One region of the Candidatus Pelagibacter sp. HIMB1623 genome, then DNA from elsewhere that is predicted to be linked to it. Evidence: riboswitches for the same ligand, from Rfam matches in the RefSeq annotation. Region 1 holds a riboswitch; the other holds the start of a gene.

Region 1 (8,116 bases):
AAGATAGAATTACCTATGGTGATTTACCTAATAAATATGAAGCTGGAACTATGGCTACAGCGCAAGTTATTGCTTTTGATCAATCAATTAAATTTCTGGAGAGCGTAGGTATTGAAAATGTTATGAAACATGAATCAGAATTAGTTGAGTATGGCCAAGAATTATTAAAAAAAAATAATTCGGTAAAATTAATTGGAAATCCAAAAAATAAAGGTGGAGTTTTGTCTTTCACTTTAGAAGGTGTACATCCTCATGACATCGCAACAATTTTAGATGAAGACGGAGTTGCAATAAGAGCAGGTCATCATTGCTGTCAAATTTTACATGACAAACTTAATATACCAGCGAGCGCACGAGCTTCCGTTGGAATATATAATACCAAAGAAGATTTAGATAAACTTAATGATGCAATAAATAACTGTAAGAAGATATTTAACTTAAAATGAATTTAAAAGAATTATACCAAGAAATAATTTTAGAGCATGGAAAAAATCCAAGAAATCTTCGTAAGACAGAAGATTTTAATAAAGATGCCAAAGGCAACAATCCACTGTGTGGTGATAACGTTCATGTCTATTTAAAATTAAATGGTCAAAGAATTGTAGAAGATATTTCATTTGAAGGTAGTGGTTGTGCCATTTCTATGGCTTCTGCATCAATAATGACTGATTTAATTAAAGGCAAAAATGAAAATGAAGCAAAAGAGATTGTTGAAGATTTTTTGGGGATGATTAAAGAAAATCCTGAGCTTAAATCAGAAAATCTTGAAGAAGATGAAAAAACAAAACTAATGTGCTTATCTGGAGTAAAACAATATCCAATGAGAGTAAAGTGTGCCACACTATCTTGGCATACGCTAGTCTCAGCTTTTGATAATAAAACTGATGAGGTTAAAACAGAAAATTAATTATGTCGAAAAAAGATCAAATTATTGAAGAAATTAGAAAAATTTATGATCCTGAGTTACCAGTGAATATTTATGAACTAGGTTTGATTTATGATATTAAAGTTGAGGATGATAAATTTGCAAAAATTAAAATGACTTTGACTACTCCTAATTGTCCAGTTGCTGAAAGTTTACCTAAAGAAGTTAAAGATGGCGCAATGCAAGTTGAGGGTATTGAGGACGTTGATCTTGAATTAGTTTGGGACCCACCTTGGAATAAGGACATGATGTCAGAAGCTGCAAAACTGGAGTTAAATTTATAATGAATCCAATTATTAAATTAAGTGATAATGCTGCGGAAAGAATTAAAGAAATTATGTCTAATGCAGAAAAAGACTCTTTAGGTGTAAGAGTTTCAGTAAAATCAGGAGGTTGTGCTGGCATGTCTTACGTCATGGAGTATACCAAAGAAGTAAATCCAAATGATGAAGTCATTGAGGAAAAAGGTGTGAAAGTATTTGTCGATTCTGCAGCCATTATGTATTTGCTTGGAACAGAAATGGATTACAAAAAAGAAGAGCTATCATCTTCGTTTGTATTCAATAATCCCAACGAAACAGAAAGATGTGGATGCGGGGAATCCTTTAAAATCTAGCAAAAGTTGAATATTCCCATTTAACGCATATCAGTATTGCATCATACGCATACCTAGTATATATATTTAGGTATGAACAAATTTGAATTTAAAAATCTTGTTAAAAACCTAAAAGATACAATTAAAGAAAGAACTTTCTTTAAAGATTTACGTAAAGAAGTTGAGACCGGTGCAAACGGTACTCAAGATTACGTTGTTAAAAAAGGTATTAACAAAGATACAATTGCAACAACCAGACAGTAATTAAATATTAACTACTGTAATACATCTCAAACTCTACAGGATGAGGTGCGTGTTCAAATTTATGAATTTCCTCAAACTTAAGAGCTATATAAGCATCGATTTGGTCGTCAGTAAATACACCACCTTGAGTTAAAAACTCTCTATCCTTATCTAAACTTTCCATTGCTTCTCTTAAAGATCCACAAACGGTTGGTATAGCTTTTACTTCTTCTGGTGGCAATTCATATAAATCTTTATCAAAAGACTCACCTGGGTGTATTTTATTTTTAATTCCATCAATACCAGCCATTAACATTGCTGCAAACGTTAGGTAAGGATTACCTGCTGCATCTGGAAATCTAATTTCACATCTTGCACCTTTTTTACTTAAAGTAATAGGAATTCTACATGATGCTGATCTGTTTCTTGCAGAGTAGGCTAATAATACCGGAGCTTCAAAACCAGGGATTAATCTTTTGTAACTATTTGTTGTAGAGTTAGCAAAAGCATTAATCGCTTTAGCATGTTTTAAAATTCCACCAATATAGTGTAATGCAGTTTCTGAAAGTCCTGCATATGCTTCACCTGAAAATACAGGAGTATCACCTTTCCAAATAGATTGGTGAATATGCATACCTGAACCATTATCACCTGCAACTGGTTTTGGCATGAAGGTTGCAGTTTTCCCAAATGAATGTGTTACCATTTGAACTACATACTTATAAAGTTGAACATTATCTGCTTGGTCAACCAAAGTTCCAAAATACATACCAAGTTCATGTTGACTTGGAGCAACTTCATGGTGGTGTTTTTCAACTTTGATACCAACTTCTTTTAAGTTTTTTAAATATTCACCACGCATATCTTGTTCACTATCTACAGGAGGCACAGGAAAATAACCTCCTTTTACCGGTGGTCTATGTCCCATGTTTCCATTTTCATATTCTTTACCTGAATTGTAAGGACCTTCTTTACTATCTAAAATAAATCCAGTGTTATTTGGATCGTTATTTATTCTCACATCATCGAAAACAAAAAATTCTGGCTCAGGTCCAAAAAATGCTTTATCACCAATTCCAGAGTCTTTTAAATATGCCTCAGCCTTTTTTGCAACTCCTCTTGGATCTCTTTCGTAAGGATCTTTTTTGATTGCATCTAAAATATCACAGAACAAAACTACAGTATTATGAGACGTGAAAGGATCCATGAACATTCTTGCAGTATCAGGTTTTAAAATCATGTCAGATTCGTTGATTGCTTTCCATCCAGCAATAGATGAACCATCAAAAAACACTCCCTCATTAAGCATGTCGGCATCCACTATTGATGCATCCATAGTTAAATGTTGAAGTTTTCCTCTTGGATCAGTAAATCTTAGATCTACGAATTCTGCTTCTTTTTCTTTTATAAATTTTAAAACGTTTTCTGCACTCATTTTGTCTCCTATGTAATTTTGATGGAGCCTAATTAGCAAAAAAAAGTTAAAAAATAATGCTTATTTAATAAATAACACCTATGCATTTTTTACATAAGTAGTGTATCTACTCAATCAAATTAAGGAATTTAATAAATTCAATGGAATCAATACTAAATAAAGAACCGGTAAAAAGGGCAGAAAAAGCTCTAAAAACATTCGATCAAAATTTAAATGTTATCGTCTTAGAAAAAACAGCAAGAACTGCCAATGATGCTGCTACAGCTTTAGGTTGCAACGTTGGTGCTATTGTTAAAAGTTTACTTTTTAGGGCAGGAGACAACTATATATTAAGCTTGGTATCTGGAGACAAGCGTTGCTCATTAAATAAGTTAAAAAAAATTATTAATGAAAAAGACGTGTCCATGGCATCTCCTGAAGCCGTTAAAGAAAATACTGGATATACAATTGGTGGAGTGTCACCAGTAGGTCACTTAAAGCAATGTAAAATCTTTATTGATAAAAGTCTTGAAAGATTCCCAGATATATTTGGTGCAGCTGGACATCCAAATGCTGTATTCAAGATAAATTATAATAAGTTAATTGAAATAACAAACGGAACACCAGAAGATATTATTGAATGAGAGAACCAAAACTAATTGATTATAGTTTATTAACATTGTTAGCATTGATTTGGGCATCTGCTTTTTTTAATATTAAAATAGCAACCTATTCGTTTGGACCTGTTACGATTGCATTTCTAAGAGTTTTTTTTGGTTCAATTCCAGTTTTGTTACTTTGCTTTTATAAGCAGATTAAAATTGAGGCATTTTCAAAAGATTGGCATTGGTTTGCGATGATTGGATTTATAAATTTAGTTGCTCCATTTTTTTTAATAGCATATGGCGTTAAATCTGTTCAAAGTAACTTGGCAGCAATTTTAATGTCAACGACTACATTAAGCTCAACTGTTCTAGGACATTTTTTTACTAAAAATGAAAAATTTAATTTAACTAGGACAATTGGAATTTTAATAGGATTTTCAGGAATAGTTTTTTTATTTTCAGATAATTTATTAATTAATGAAAATAACTTTACTTCAGCATTATTAATTTTGTTAGGATCTACCTGTTATGTGATTGGAGGTCTTTTAACACTAAAAATTAGCAAGAAAAAAAATGAAAATGTTACCAGTTCAATTTTGATTTGGGCTACTATTATATTATTACCTTTAGTATGTTTGATTGAACAACCTTGGAAAACTGTTCCAAGATTAGATTCTACTATTTCAGTTATTTATCTTGGTTTGGTATCTACTGGAATTGCCTGGTTATTGAGATTTAAAATTTTAATTAACAATGGTTTAATTTTTCAATCTCAAGTATCTTATCTAATTCCAATATTTGGTACTATTTTAAGTTATATCTTTTTAAAAGAATTGGTTACTACTAAAGTTATAATTTCGTTGATAGCAGTTGTTATAGGTATCTATTTTGTAAAAAAAGGTACAAAAGTTAAATAGTATTTTTTATTGCCTCTATATGAGAAGGACGAGTTTCACAGCATCCTCCAAGAATAGTGGCTCCATTTTCTTTAAATTTTTTTGCAAAAATTGATATTTTTTCAGGATCTAAATCTTTTCTTTGACCTAAAAAACTATTGGGGTTAGATCCATCATTTTCTTTATACTGAGAAGTATAACCACCTTTTGGTTTAGTTGTGATAAATCCGTTTAATTTGAAACCAAATGGAACTTTAAGTTTTTGAATTTCATCTAAATTATTCTCATAATTTTCAGGCGAAACACATGCTAGAATTACTCCTAGGCAATTTTCAGTAATTATTGAATTAATTTCAGAAATTTTTTCTCCACTTGGTAAAGAGTTTCCTTCAGAAATATGAACCCCAACTAAGTATGGTTTATTAAATTTCTTAATAGCTTCTATTCCACATCTAATTTCTTTGATACTGCTCCAGACATCAAAATAGAAAAAATCTACTGAAGGGTTTAGTATTTCTGCTAATTCCGAATGATCCTTTGTGATTTCTTTTTCACTTCTCTTGTCTTCTTCATATGTCAAATCTTGAGGTGGGAGTCCTCCTGCAATCTTAATATGTGGATTATTTAATTTAGCTTTTTGTGCAATTTCACAGGCTTTCTGATTTAAGAATTTAAATTGATCTTCTATTCCATTTTCTCTCAATCTTTTTCTTCTCGTTGTAAAAGTTGTAGTTACAATTACATCAGCTCCCGATTTAATAAAATCATTATGAATATTAAGTATTAAGTCGTGGTATTTTTCCTCAATTAAAGCATTTGCACTCCACAAAGTTCCTTTAGATTCCATACCTCTGGCCAATAATTCTTGACCCATTCCACCATCTAAAATTTTTGTTGTTTTAAAAAAATCCTTATTCATTTTATCCTCACTTTTTTAGTGCTTAAGCTAAATGCAGGTGCACAATATAGTTCAACTACCTTGCTAATTAGATCTATTGGGAATTTCCTTTTTAGCAGTTTATGCCCGCAATAGGATCAAATCGGCAAATGGATTTATATAATATTATTAAAATTTGTAAATTATTTATTAAAAATTATTTTAGCATTGAAAGAAAATGATCTTCTTTCTTCCTCAATATTAAATGGGTAGGCTGTATGCATTAAATAATTGGGAAATATTATAAGATCACCTGTTTTAGGTATCAAATTAAAAATACTTTTTGAAAGAAAAGCTTTTTGCCCATTAATAAAATCAATTGTGCCATTGGTTTTTATTTTTTTATTTTTAACATTTTTATTTTTTGTCATATGTTTTGGAATTTTTAAATAACCAACACCCGATAAGTCTCCTTCATGATAATGTATAGGATTATACTCATTTTTATATTGGCTAACGACCCACAGGTTTAAAATTCTAATTTCTTTAATTTTTTTAATATGTTCTTTAGTTAGAAAAATTTTAATATTTTTTATTAATTCTTTTTCCAAATTTTTTTTTATAAAACTTTTAGAAATTTGAACTTCTTTTCTAATTTGACTTGCTAATTTTGAACTATAATCATTTGATTTTGAGAAGATTTTTGTATCAACTTCCTTGTTAATTTTTTCTAAAAATTTTTTAGAAATTTTAGATTTTCCTATTGAAGGCCCAAATGGTTTAAAATTTTTCATGAGAGATTAAATATATCAAAAAATAATTAATTCAACTTATGCTATAAGTGTTATGCCCATCCTTATAGCAACAAAAATTACTAAGAATGCAGTCATCAGGGCTAATATTTTGTTAGATAGGAATTTTATATTTAAAAAACTTCCAATTTGACCACCAATTAAGACAGCAATAAATAGTGGCCAGTAATTTAAAAATTCATTAAAAACTATTTCCTTTGTTAATTGTCCACCTATACCAAAAATTGAATTTACTAAAATAAACAAGGATGCAGTACTTGTTATATGTTTTGGAAGCCCTGCTTTCATCAAAAATAATATAGGACTTAAAAATATCCCACCACCAATTCCAACTAAACCAGATATAAAACCAATTATTGATCCTATTAATATTGATAAAACTAGGGGTATTTTTTTAATAACAATTTCTTGTTTGTTAAAAGATTTGCTTTCAATAAGTAAAAAAATTCCAGCTAATATTAAAATGAAGAAAAGTAAAATCTCAAATAAATTTTTGTCAATTGAGATAGATGCTCCGATAAAAGCAAAAGGTATAGAACCAATTAAATAAGGGTAAAGTAAATTAAAATTAATATTCTTAGATTTTAAAAAATTTATAGAATTTCCAGAAACTACAATAATATTACAAATCAAAGCTAAAATTGGAAAAATATAGTAAGGGACATCCCAAATTAAAAGTAATGCAAGATAAGTGGAGCCACCACCAAATCCTATACTTGAATATAATATTGCAGTTATAAAAAAAAATATTGTAAGTATAATCATTAAAAAAATTTATTTATGATTGTAAATATAGCTTTACTAACTGTAACAGATACAAGAACAATTGATAACGATAAATCTGGTGCGATCTTGGTTGAAAAAATTAAAGAGGCCAATCATCAATTAATTGACAGAAAAATTTGTAAAGACAATAAAGGAGATATAGTTAAAATTCTAAAAGACTGGACTAATCATAAAGATATTGATGTTATCATTACAACTGGTGGCACAGGTTTAACTGGAAGAGATATTACACCCGAAGCTATTAATGAAATAGCAGATAAACATATTCCAGGATTTGGCGAAGTTTTTAGGACTATTAGTTTAAAAACAGTTGGTACGTCTTCAATTCAATCTAGAGCTTGTGCAGTTCTATCAAATGGTAAATACATATTTGCCTTACCAGGATCCTCAGGAGGAGTAACAGATGCTTGGGACGGTATCCTTAAACATCAATTAGATATTAATCATAAACCTTGTAATTTTGTCGAATTATTTCCTAGACTAAAAGAGAAATAAAAAAATATCTCATTATTTTTCCAAAACTCACAAGCAATAAAAAAATTAAAAATTTAATTCTCATCGTTCCAGCAATGAAAGTAATTGGATCACCAATAATTGGTACCCACGCAAATAACAAAGACCATTTACCATACTTTTTAAACCACCTGGATGATCTATCAATTTGTGTGTTAGTAAAAGGAAACCATTTTTTATCTTGAAATTTCAAGAAATAAATTCCTAGAAACCAATTGAAGATAGATCCTAAAATATTTCCAAAGCTTGCAAAAAATATTAACAAAAATTTGTTATAAGTTTCTGATAACAGATAAGTTGCTAATATAGCCTCAGATGAAAAAGGAAGTATTGTTGCAGCTAAAAATGAAACAATAAATAGACTTAAATAAGCAAACATTAACTTGAATAGAATAGAAAGTTACTTTTGGTGTTTTTCTTTCCATTCAGAGTAGGGCATTCCATAAATAT
Region 2 (8,116 bases), on a different contig from region 1:
AATGAATACCAAAAATATTCTACAAAAATGTTAAATGAAATGCCTGTGGTTGTTATTGCATAAAATACCATTGCTGGACTACCAATATTCCCAGCAAAATTTGTAATAAAATCTGTATCTAACTTTGGGTTTTTTTTTCCAAGATAATAGCCAATAGCAATGATAAAAAATACAGGAAATAAAACTTCAAAAAGCTTGAAATAAATTTCCATTAATCAAGCAATCTAATTAACGTAGGTGATTTTAAGATATTCTTATTTTTTTTAAATATAGATAAACAGCTATTACAATTTAATTCTGTGGTTTTATGAGTAACTATTACAATTGTAGCTTTATTATTTTTTTTATCTGGAGTTTGAATTAATCTTTTGACAGAAATTTTATATTTAGCTAAACGATTGGTTATTTGGGATAAAACGCCTGGTTTATCTTTAACTTCAAATCTTAAATATAAAGAATTAATATAATTATTTACATTGTAAGTCTTTAAAGTTTTTAGCTTATTTACACTTACACCAAATGGCTTTTTGATGTTTCCTCTTAAAATAGATAATAAATCAGATAATAAAGATGATGAAGTAGGACCTGGTCCAGCACCCTCCCCTTGTAATACACTTTCTCCCACTGGTTTACCATTAAGGATCACAGCATTCATTACTCCATTTACATTACCAATATACGATTTTTTACTCACAAGACATGGATGAACAGTTTCAAAAAGTTGATTATTTTTGAGTTCAGAGATACCCAGTAGTTTAATTCTTAAGTCTAATTGATTTGCAATTTTAATATCTTTTAAATCAATCTTTTCTATTCCTTCCATTAAACATTTTTTATTTGATATTTTACTATTAAAAGCCAAAGCAGATAAAATTCTTACTTTTGCAAATGCGTCAAAACCATTTAAATCTAATTTAGGATTACCAGGTTCTGCATATCCAAGCAGTTGAGCTTTTTTCAAAACATCTACAAAATTTTGCTCAGAATTTTCCATCTCTGATAATATATAATTTGAAGTACCATTTAAAATTCCATAAACTTTAGATAATTTATTAGTAGCTAATCCTTCTTTAATAGATCTCAATATCGGTATCCCGCCAGCAACAGATGCTTCGAATTCTAAATTGACATTATTTTTTTCAGCTAGTTTTGCTAAATTGTTTCCATGTTTTGAAATTAAAGCTTTGTTTGGTGTAATTACATGAATTTTATTCTTTAAAGCAGTTTCAACTAATTTTTTAGAAACTCCATCAGATTGTCCAATTACTTCAAATAATATATCAACTTTTTCTTTTTTAAAAATTTCAAAAGGATTTTTATAAAAAATTTTTCTATTAATTTTATATTTTCTTTTTTTATTTATATTTTTTGCAGAAATAGCTACTACATTAACTCTTTTGCCTGTTTTAATTTCAATATCTTTTTTTTTAACAATAAGTTCATTAAATAAATAATTACCAACTTGACCAAGTCCAACAACTGCAACATTCACTATATTATTCATTTGCTTATATCTGGATATTTACTTTTTTTAGTATAGTCATCTATATAAATCTCATATTCTTCTAATGTCATTTTTGTTATATCGTCTGACTTTTTAAGTATTTCAGTTATTTTTTTTTTATTTTTTTTATTTTCGGCAGGATGTTCTGTCCAATACTGAGAATCTTTATTTAAAGAACAACTACATAAAAAAATTAGAAAAATAATTAACAAATATTTCATTTTAAAGCAGTTCTTTCGGGAAAATTAAATTTATTATTTAAATTTTGAACAGCCTGACCTGCTCCACCTTTTATTAAATTATCTATTGCAGAAATAATGATTATTTTATTTTTATATTTTGATTTACACACTGTGATAAAGCAATTGTTTGTATTGATAACATCATTTGTGCTCAAGAGTTTATCAGAGTCTAATATTTTAACAAAATTTTCTCCCTTATAAAACATCTCAAGTGTTTTGATAATTTTTGATTGATTTATATTTTTTTCTAAATCTAGATAAATTGTACTTAATATACCTCTAAACATTGGAGATAAATGTGGAGTAAAACTAAATTGAAAATTTTTATTTGTAAATTTGCTTAAAAATTGATGAATTTCAGAATTATGTCTATGAAAACCAACACCATAAGCACTTAAAGACTCGTATAAATTCTTATCTTTATATTTTTTATGAACTCCTCTACCGGCACCAGAATATCCAGATTTTGAATCAATAATTATATTATCTAATTTAACTAATTTTTTTTTAATTAGTGGAACAAGAGGTAATAATATTGATGTTGGGTAACATCCTGGACATGAAATAATATTGTGATTTTTTAATTCATCACGATTTATTTCTGGCAAACAATAAATGCTTTTCTTCTGTAGTTTTGGGGCTCGATGTTTTTGTTTATACCATTTTAAATAATCATTAGCTTTTTTTAATCTAAAATCTGCTGCTAAATCAATTAGAGTAATATTATCATTAAGTTTTTTTGCTATATCTTGAGCTTCACCATTTGGTAGAGCTGTAAAGACAACATCAATACCATTTAACAATTTAGGATTAAATTTTACGATTTTAGGTAATTTTTTTTTGGACAGAGATTTATCATAATAAGAAATATTTTTTCCAACAGACGAATTTCCACATAAATATCTAATATTAATATATTTGTGGCTAATTAATAACTTGATTAATTGAACGCCAATATATCCTGTAGATCCGGCAACTAATGCATTAAGCTTAGGCATTTTTTATTATAGCAGTTTAAATTGTAAAAAAAATTATCTTTTAGAAAACTGGAAGCTTCTTCTAGCTTTTCTTCTACCAGGTTTTTTTCTCTCAACGGCTCTTGAGTCTCTGGTTGTAAGTTTCTCAGTTTTCAATGTTGTTTTTAGATTTTCATCAAAAAGAACTAAAGCTTTTGAAATACCATGAACCATTGCTCCGGCTTGACCTGTAGGTCCACCACCTTTTACGCTACATCTAACATCATAATCTGTAGCTTGATTTATAATCTCAAAAGGTCTTGTAATTTGCATTTTATGAATTTCATCAGCAAAATATTCATTATATAATTTGCCATTTACATAAATTTTACCAGAACCTTTTTTTAACCAAACTTTCGCTATTGAAGTTTTTCTTCTACCTGTCGCGTACTTACTATCTTTAAAATCTAACTTTAATTTTGGAGTTTTTATGTTTGATTGTACGTTTTCCATATTAATTTCTTGCAATGTTTTTATTGTTTAGTTTATCTAATTCTATAATTTTTGGATTTTGTGCAGCATGAGGATGGTCACTTCCAGAATAAATTTTTAATTTTGTTAATTGTTTTCTACCCAAAACTCCACCGGGCAACATTCTTTTAACTGCTAGTTTTAAAGTTTCTCCAGGTTTTTTTTCATGAAGTTTTTCTGGAGTTGTAACTTTTATTCCACCAGGGTGACCTGTATGTCTATAGTACTTTTTATTTTGAAATTTTTTACCAGTAAATTTTGCTTGTTCAATATTTTTTACGACTACAAAATCACCATCATCCATATGAGGTGTGTAAGTAGTTTTATTTTTACCTCTAATTATATTAGATACAACAGTTGCTAATCTTCCAACAACGGCATTTTTTGCATCTATCTCGTACCAAGATGATGTAACTTGATCTTTTTTTGTGAATTTTGTCATTGTGCGAGGATTAATACTATTAAATTATTCAAAGTCAATTTTATATTTAGCTTGTAAAACGTAATTAATATGCTAGAAAACTCCTGCCGATTTGATCCTATTGCGGGCATAAAACTGCTAAAATGGAATTTTCATAAAATTAAAAATCGGTAGGCATTTGAACTGTATTGTGCGCCTTGCAGAAAGCAAAAGCACTAAAAAAGGAGTAAAAATGAGTACAAAAAGAAATAATCCAGAAACTATTGCGATACATGGTGGAGATTACAGAAGTGATCCAGCTACAAATTCGGTAGCAGTTCCAATTTATAGAACAACCTCGTATCAATTTAATAACACTGAACATGCAGCTAATTTATTTGCGTTAAAAGAGTTTGGAAACATCTATACACGAATAATGAATCCAACTAACGATGTGTTAGAAAAGAGAATCGCTGCTCTTGAAAGTGGTCTTGCAAGTTTAACTGTAGCTTCTGGTCAAACTGCTTCTACTTTTGCGATATTAAACGTTGCTCAAGCTGGAGACAATATTGTCAGTTCAACAGATCTATATGGTGGAACAGTTTCGTTGTTTACACATACTTTAAGTAAGCTTGGTATAGAAGTAAGATATGCAGATCCTTCTGATCCAAAAAACTTTGAAAAAGCAATAGACGATAAAACTAGAGCTTTTTATGGAGAGACATTGCCAAACCCATATTTAAGAGTTTTTCCAATTAAAGAAGTTTCAAATATTGGTAGAAAATATAACATTCCATTAATCTTGGATAACACTGCTGCCCCTGTAATTTGTAAACCAATTGAACATGGTGCTGCTGTGGTTGTTTATTCTTTAACAAAATATATAGCAGGTCATGGAACAGTAGTTGGAGGCGCACTGGTAGATGGTGGAAATTTTGATTGGACAGCAGATCCAAAAAGACAGCCACTATTTAATGAACCAGATGCAAGTTATGGAGGTCTTGTTTGGGGTAAAGCTGTGCCTGAATTAACAGGTGCAAATGTTGCCTTTGCAGTACGAGCAAGGGTAACCTTGTTAAGAGATTTAGGATCAGCACTTTCTCCAGATAATGCATTTGGTGTTATACAAGGACTTGAAACAGTTGCTTTAAGAATGAAACAACATTGTGATAATGCTGCAAAAGTGGTTGGGTACTTAAAAAATCATAAAGCTGTTGAGAGAGTAATTTATGCTACTGAACATAATGAGGAGATATCAAACAGAGCAAAAAAATATCTAAAGAATGGTAATGGTGCTTTAGTTGGTATTGAATTAGCTGGTGGTATCGAGGCTGGTAAAAAGTTCATTGAGGCTTTAAAAATGTTTTATCACGTTGCAAATATAGGTGATGCTAGAAGTTTAGCAATACATCCAGCAACAACTACTCATAGTCAATTAAATGAAGATGAATTAGCTGCTTCTGGTGTAACCCCTGGGTATGTTAGACTTTGTATTGGTTTAGAACATATTGATGATATCATTGATGATTTAGATCAAGCTTTAGATAAGTCATCAAAAGGTAATTTAAAAGCAGTTAGTTAGTTTTATTATTATGTCTACAAATAGAAACTAGTTAATTTATCTTTTGTATTGAGAACTAAATACAAGATACAAAGTTGAAAGTATTACCAAAATAGAATTTATCTGGTGTAAAGATGCAAATAACATTTTTACTCCAGATAAAATAGTTATCACACCAAGAATAATTTGAAGTAACAAACTAAAGCCAATTATTGCAATTGGTTTAAATAAATTTTTATTTCCTGAATTTATTATTTTGAAGAGAATTAAAGCATAAATTACGAAGATTATGTATGCCAAATTTCGATGAATAAATTGAACAATCGATGGATTATCAAAAACTTTTAAATTTAAAAATTCTTTAAAACTACTATCGTCTGGAAAATAATTAACTCCCATTAGTGGCCATGTGTTATAAATTTTACCAGCATCCATACCAGATACAAAAGCTCCTATAATTAGTTGCAGAAATAATAAAAATAAAAATATTTTTAGAATAAAAAAATCATTAACAACTATTTTGTTTAAAGAAGATGACAATTTTAAAAATTGCCAATACACAATTGATAAAATTATAAAGGCTGTAACCAAATGTATTGCTAATCTATAATGACTAACATCAATTCTTTCAACTAATCCACTTGATACCATGTACCAACCCAAAAATCCTTGAAAACAAACTAGTAAAAAAATAATTCCATATTTTTTAATAATCCAAAATCCATGCTTGATTGAAAAATAGATCATTGGGAGCAACACCGTTAAACCTATTATTCTTCCCAACTGTCTATGTCCCCACTCCCACCAAAATATTACTTTAAAGTCATCTAAAGTCATGTTGTAGTTTTGTTGGGTGTACTCAGGTATCGTTTTATATAAATTAAAATACTCTAACCATTTTTCATTTGAAAAAGGTGGAAAAAAACCAACAAATAATTCCCACGTGGTAATAGATAGACCAGAGTCTGTTAATCTTGTTAAACCACCCACTAATATAATTAAAGAAACCAAAACTAATAGTGATAGCATCCACAATTTAAGCTGATAATTCAAATGATTATTCTCACTGTACATGCTCAGATAAATATAATAATTATTAACTATTCCAATAAATTAAATGTCGCCAAATAATAAAAAAAAACTAGATTTAATAAGAGTTAAATTAGACAAATTAGATAATAAGTTATTATCTCTCATAAAAAAAAGAACAAAATTAGTTGAAGAAGTTTTAAAGCTAAAAGAATTTAAAAAAGAAATAGTAGATAAAAAAAGAATCAACATCATATTAAAGAATATTAAAGCAAAATCTATTAAACAGAGAATTGATCCTAGGATTACTAATCGAATATGGAAAAATATGATCTGGTCTTATATTGATTACGAAAGAAGAAATTTTAAAAAAAAATAGTTATTTGCTATGTGGTGGGAGTTTTTTTTCCACAAACATTTCATGCTTTCGTGTATCTGGATTGTATTTTTTAGCAGATAACTTAACTTTTGCCTTTTCACCACCAGCAGGTTTTTTTACATAATAAAAAAAAGAACTGTCGGGTTTGGCCTCAGGTACTAATCTAACTTTTACGTGGGTTTTTTTTGCCATTTATTTTAATGTTTTTAAAATTTCAGAAATCTTAGTTAATTTATTTTTCAATTTTTCAGCTTTTATAGATTTATCTGCCATTTCGTCAAGCTTTAAAGTATCTTCATTATCTAGGAGTTTTTTTACCCCATTGATTGTCATACCTTGCTCTTTGAGTAAAAATTTAATTTTTTTTAGAAGGTCTATATTTTTTTCATCATAATATCTTCTATTAGAGTTCAGGATTTTTGGTTTTAATTGTTTAAATTGTGTTTCCCAAAATCTTATTATGTGTGTTGGCAAAATACCTTTTTTATTTACTTTTAAACCTAAAATTTGTGCAACTTCACCTATAGTTTTGTAGGCTTGATCTGCTTTATCCATTGTTTTTATTGTTAATAAAGTCCTTAAATTCTTTTGAAGGTTTAAATAAAACTACATCTCTGCTTGAAATCATTTTTGTTTCTTTAGTTTTTGGATTTCTTCCTATTCTTGATTTTTTTTGTCTTACTGAAAAAGTGCCGAATTTTGATAATTTAAGTTTTTTTTCAGATATAATATTTTCTGTAATTGTTGATAAAAAATCCTCAATCAAATTATCTGAAATTTGCTTAGAAAAACCAAGCTGCATATAAATTAAATTAACTAAATCTTTCTTAGTTAAATTTATTCTCATATCAGATTCTTTTTGATCTTTTCTATCAAATTACCTTTTACAATTCTATGACAAACATCTAGTGAATTTGAAAAGCCAACAAAATCAGTACCTCCATGGCTTTTAACAACAGGAGAATCTAGACCAATAAATATAGCTCCGTTATATAATCTTGGATCTAATCTTTTCTTAAACTTATTTAAATTCGATATATTTAATAAAGAAGATATTTTTCCTAAAATAGAACTTGTCATTGTACTTTTTAATTCACTTACTATAAAATTAGCTGTTCCTTCAGCAGTCTTAAGTGCTACATTTCCAGTGAACCCATCAGAAACGATTACATTTACGTCACCATCCATTATGTGGTTTCCTTCTATGTATCCAGAAAAATTGTAATTTTCAGATTTTTTTTCATTAAGTAATTGATAAGTCTCTTTTATAGTTTCATTTCCCTTTAATTCCTCAGAGCCAATATTTAATAAAGCTACATTTGCCTTATTATTTGGAAATAAAGAGTTATAAAGAGCAGCTCCCATAATAGAAAAATCTTTTAGATTTTTTGAACTACATTCAATATTTGCACCTAAATCTAGCACAACACTCATTCCCTTTTTATTTGGCCACAAAGCTGATAAAGCAGGTTTATCTATGCTTTCAATCATTTTAAGATTTAATTTCGATACAA

What was found. Region 1 has a riboswitch for S-adenosylmethionine ahead of ACTTBN_RS01085 (homocysteine S-methyltransferase family protein). Riboswitches for the same ligand answer to the same signal wherever they lie in the genome.
Region 2: it holds a riboswitch for S-adenosylmethionine, as region 1 does, so the genes downstream of both, ACTTBN_RS02170 (O-acetylhomoserine aminocarboxypropyltransferase/cysteine synthase family protein) here and ACTTBN_RS01085 (homocysteine S-methyltransferase family protein) in region 1, are expected to answer to the same signal.

What each region holds. Positions count from the first base shown of each region.
Region 1 is NZ_JBNAJN010000001.1:195,461-203,576, reverse strand. Features, by position in the region: gene ACTTBN_RS01125 (aminotransferase class V-fold PLP-dependent enzyme) at 1-446, shown strand, start outside; gene sufU (Fe-S cluster assembly sulfur transfer protein SufU) at 443-907, shown strand; gene ACTTBN_RS01115 (SUF system Fe-S cluster assembly protein) at 910-1,209, shown strand; gene ACTTBN_RS01110 (HesB/IscA family protein) at 1,209-1,541, shown strand; gene ACTTBN_RS01105 (hypothetical protein) at 1,614-1,784, shown strand; gene glnA (type I glutamate--ammonia ligase) at 1,792-3,198, opposite strand; gene ACTTBN_RS01095 (YbaK/EbsC family protein) at 3,339-3,821, shown strand; gene ACTTBN_RS01090 (DMT family transporter) at 3,818-4,699, shown strand; gene ACTTBN_RS01085 (homocysteine S-methyltransferase family protein) at 4,692-5,597, opposite strand; SAM riboswitch class V at 5,605-5,667, opposite strand; gene ACTTBN_RS01080 (putative 2OG-Fe(II) oxygenase) at 5,759-6,349, opposite strand; gene ACTTBN_RS01075 (sulfite exporter TauE/SafE family protein) at 6,386-7,132, opposite strand; gene ACTTBN_RS01070 (molybdenum cofactor synthesis domain-containing protein) at 7,148-7,648, shown strand; gene ACTTBN_RS01065 (YqaA family protein) at 7,629-8,045, opposite strand; gene ACTTBN_RS01060 (DUF1244 domain-containing protein) at 8,067-8,116, opposite strand, start outside.
Region 2 is NZ_JBNAJN010000003.1:142,617-150,732, reverse strand. Features, by position in the region: gene ACTTBN_RS02200 (AEC family transporter) at 1-212, opposite strand, end outside; gene ACTTBN_RS02195 (homoserine dehydrogenase) at 212-1,504, opposite strand; gene ACTTBN_RS02190 (hypothetical protein) at 1,501-1,725, opposite strand; gene argC (N-acetyl-gamma-glutamyl-phosphate reductase) at 1,722-2,744, opposite strand; gene rpsI (30S ribosomal protein S9) at 2,778-3,215, opposite strand; gene rplM (50S ribosomal protein L13) at 3,217-3,675, opposite strand; SAM riboswitch class V at 3,818-3,884, shown strand; gene ACTTBN_RS02170 (O-acetylhomoserine aminocarboxypropyltransferase/cysteine synthase family protein) at 3,887-5,215, shown strand; gene ACTTBN_RS02165 (COX15/CtaA family protein) at 5,252-6,268, opposite strand; gene ACTTBN_RS02160 (chorismate mutase) at 6,312-6,602, shown strand; gene ACTTBN_RS02155 (50S ribosomal protein L33) at 6,603-6,794, opposite strand; gene ACTTBN_RS02150 (MerR family transcriptional regulator) at 6,795-7,157, opposite strand; gene ACTTBN_RS02145 (integration host factor subunit alpha) at 7,150-7,449, opposite strand; gene plsX (phosphate acyltransferase PlsX) at 7,446-8,116, opposite strand, start outside.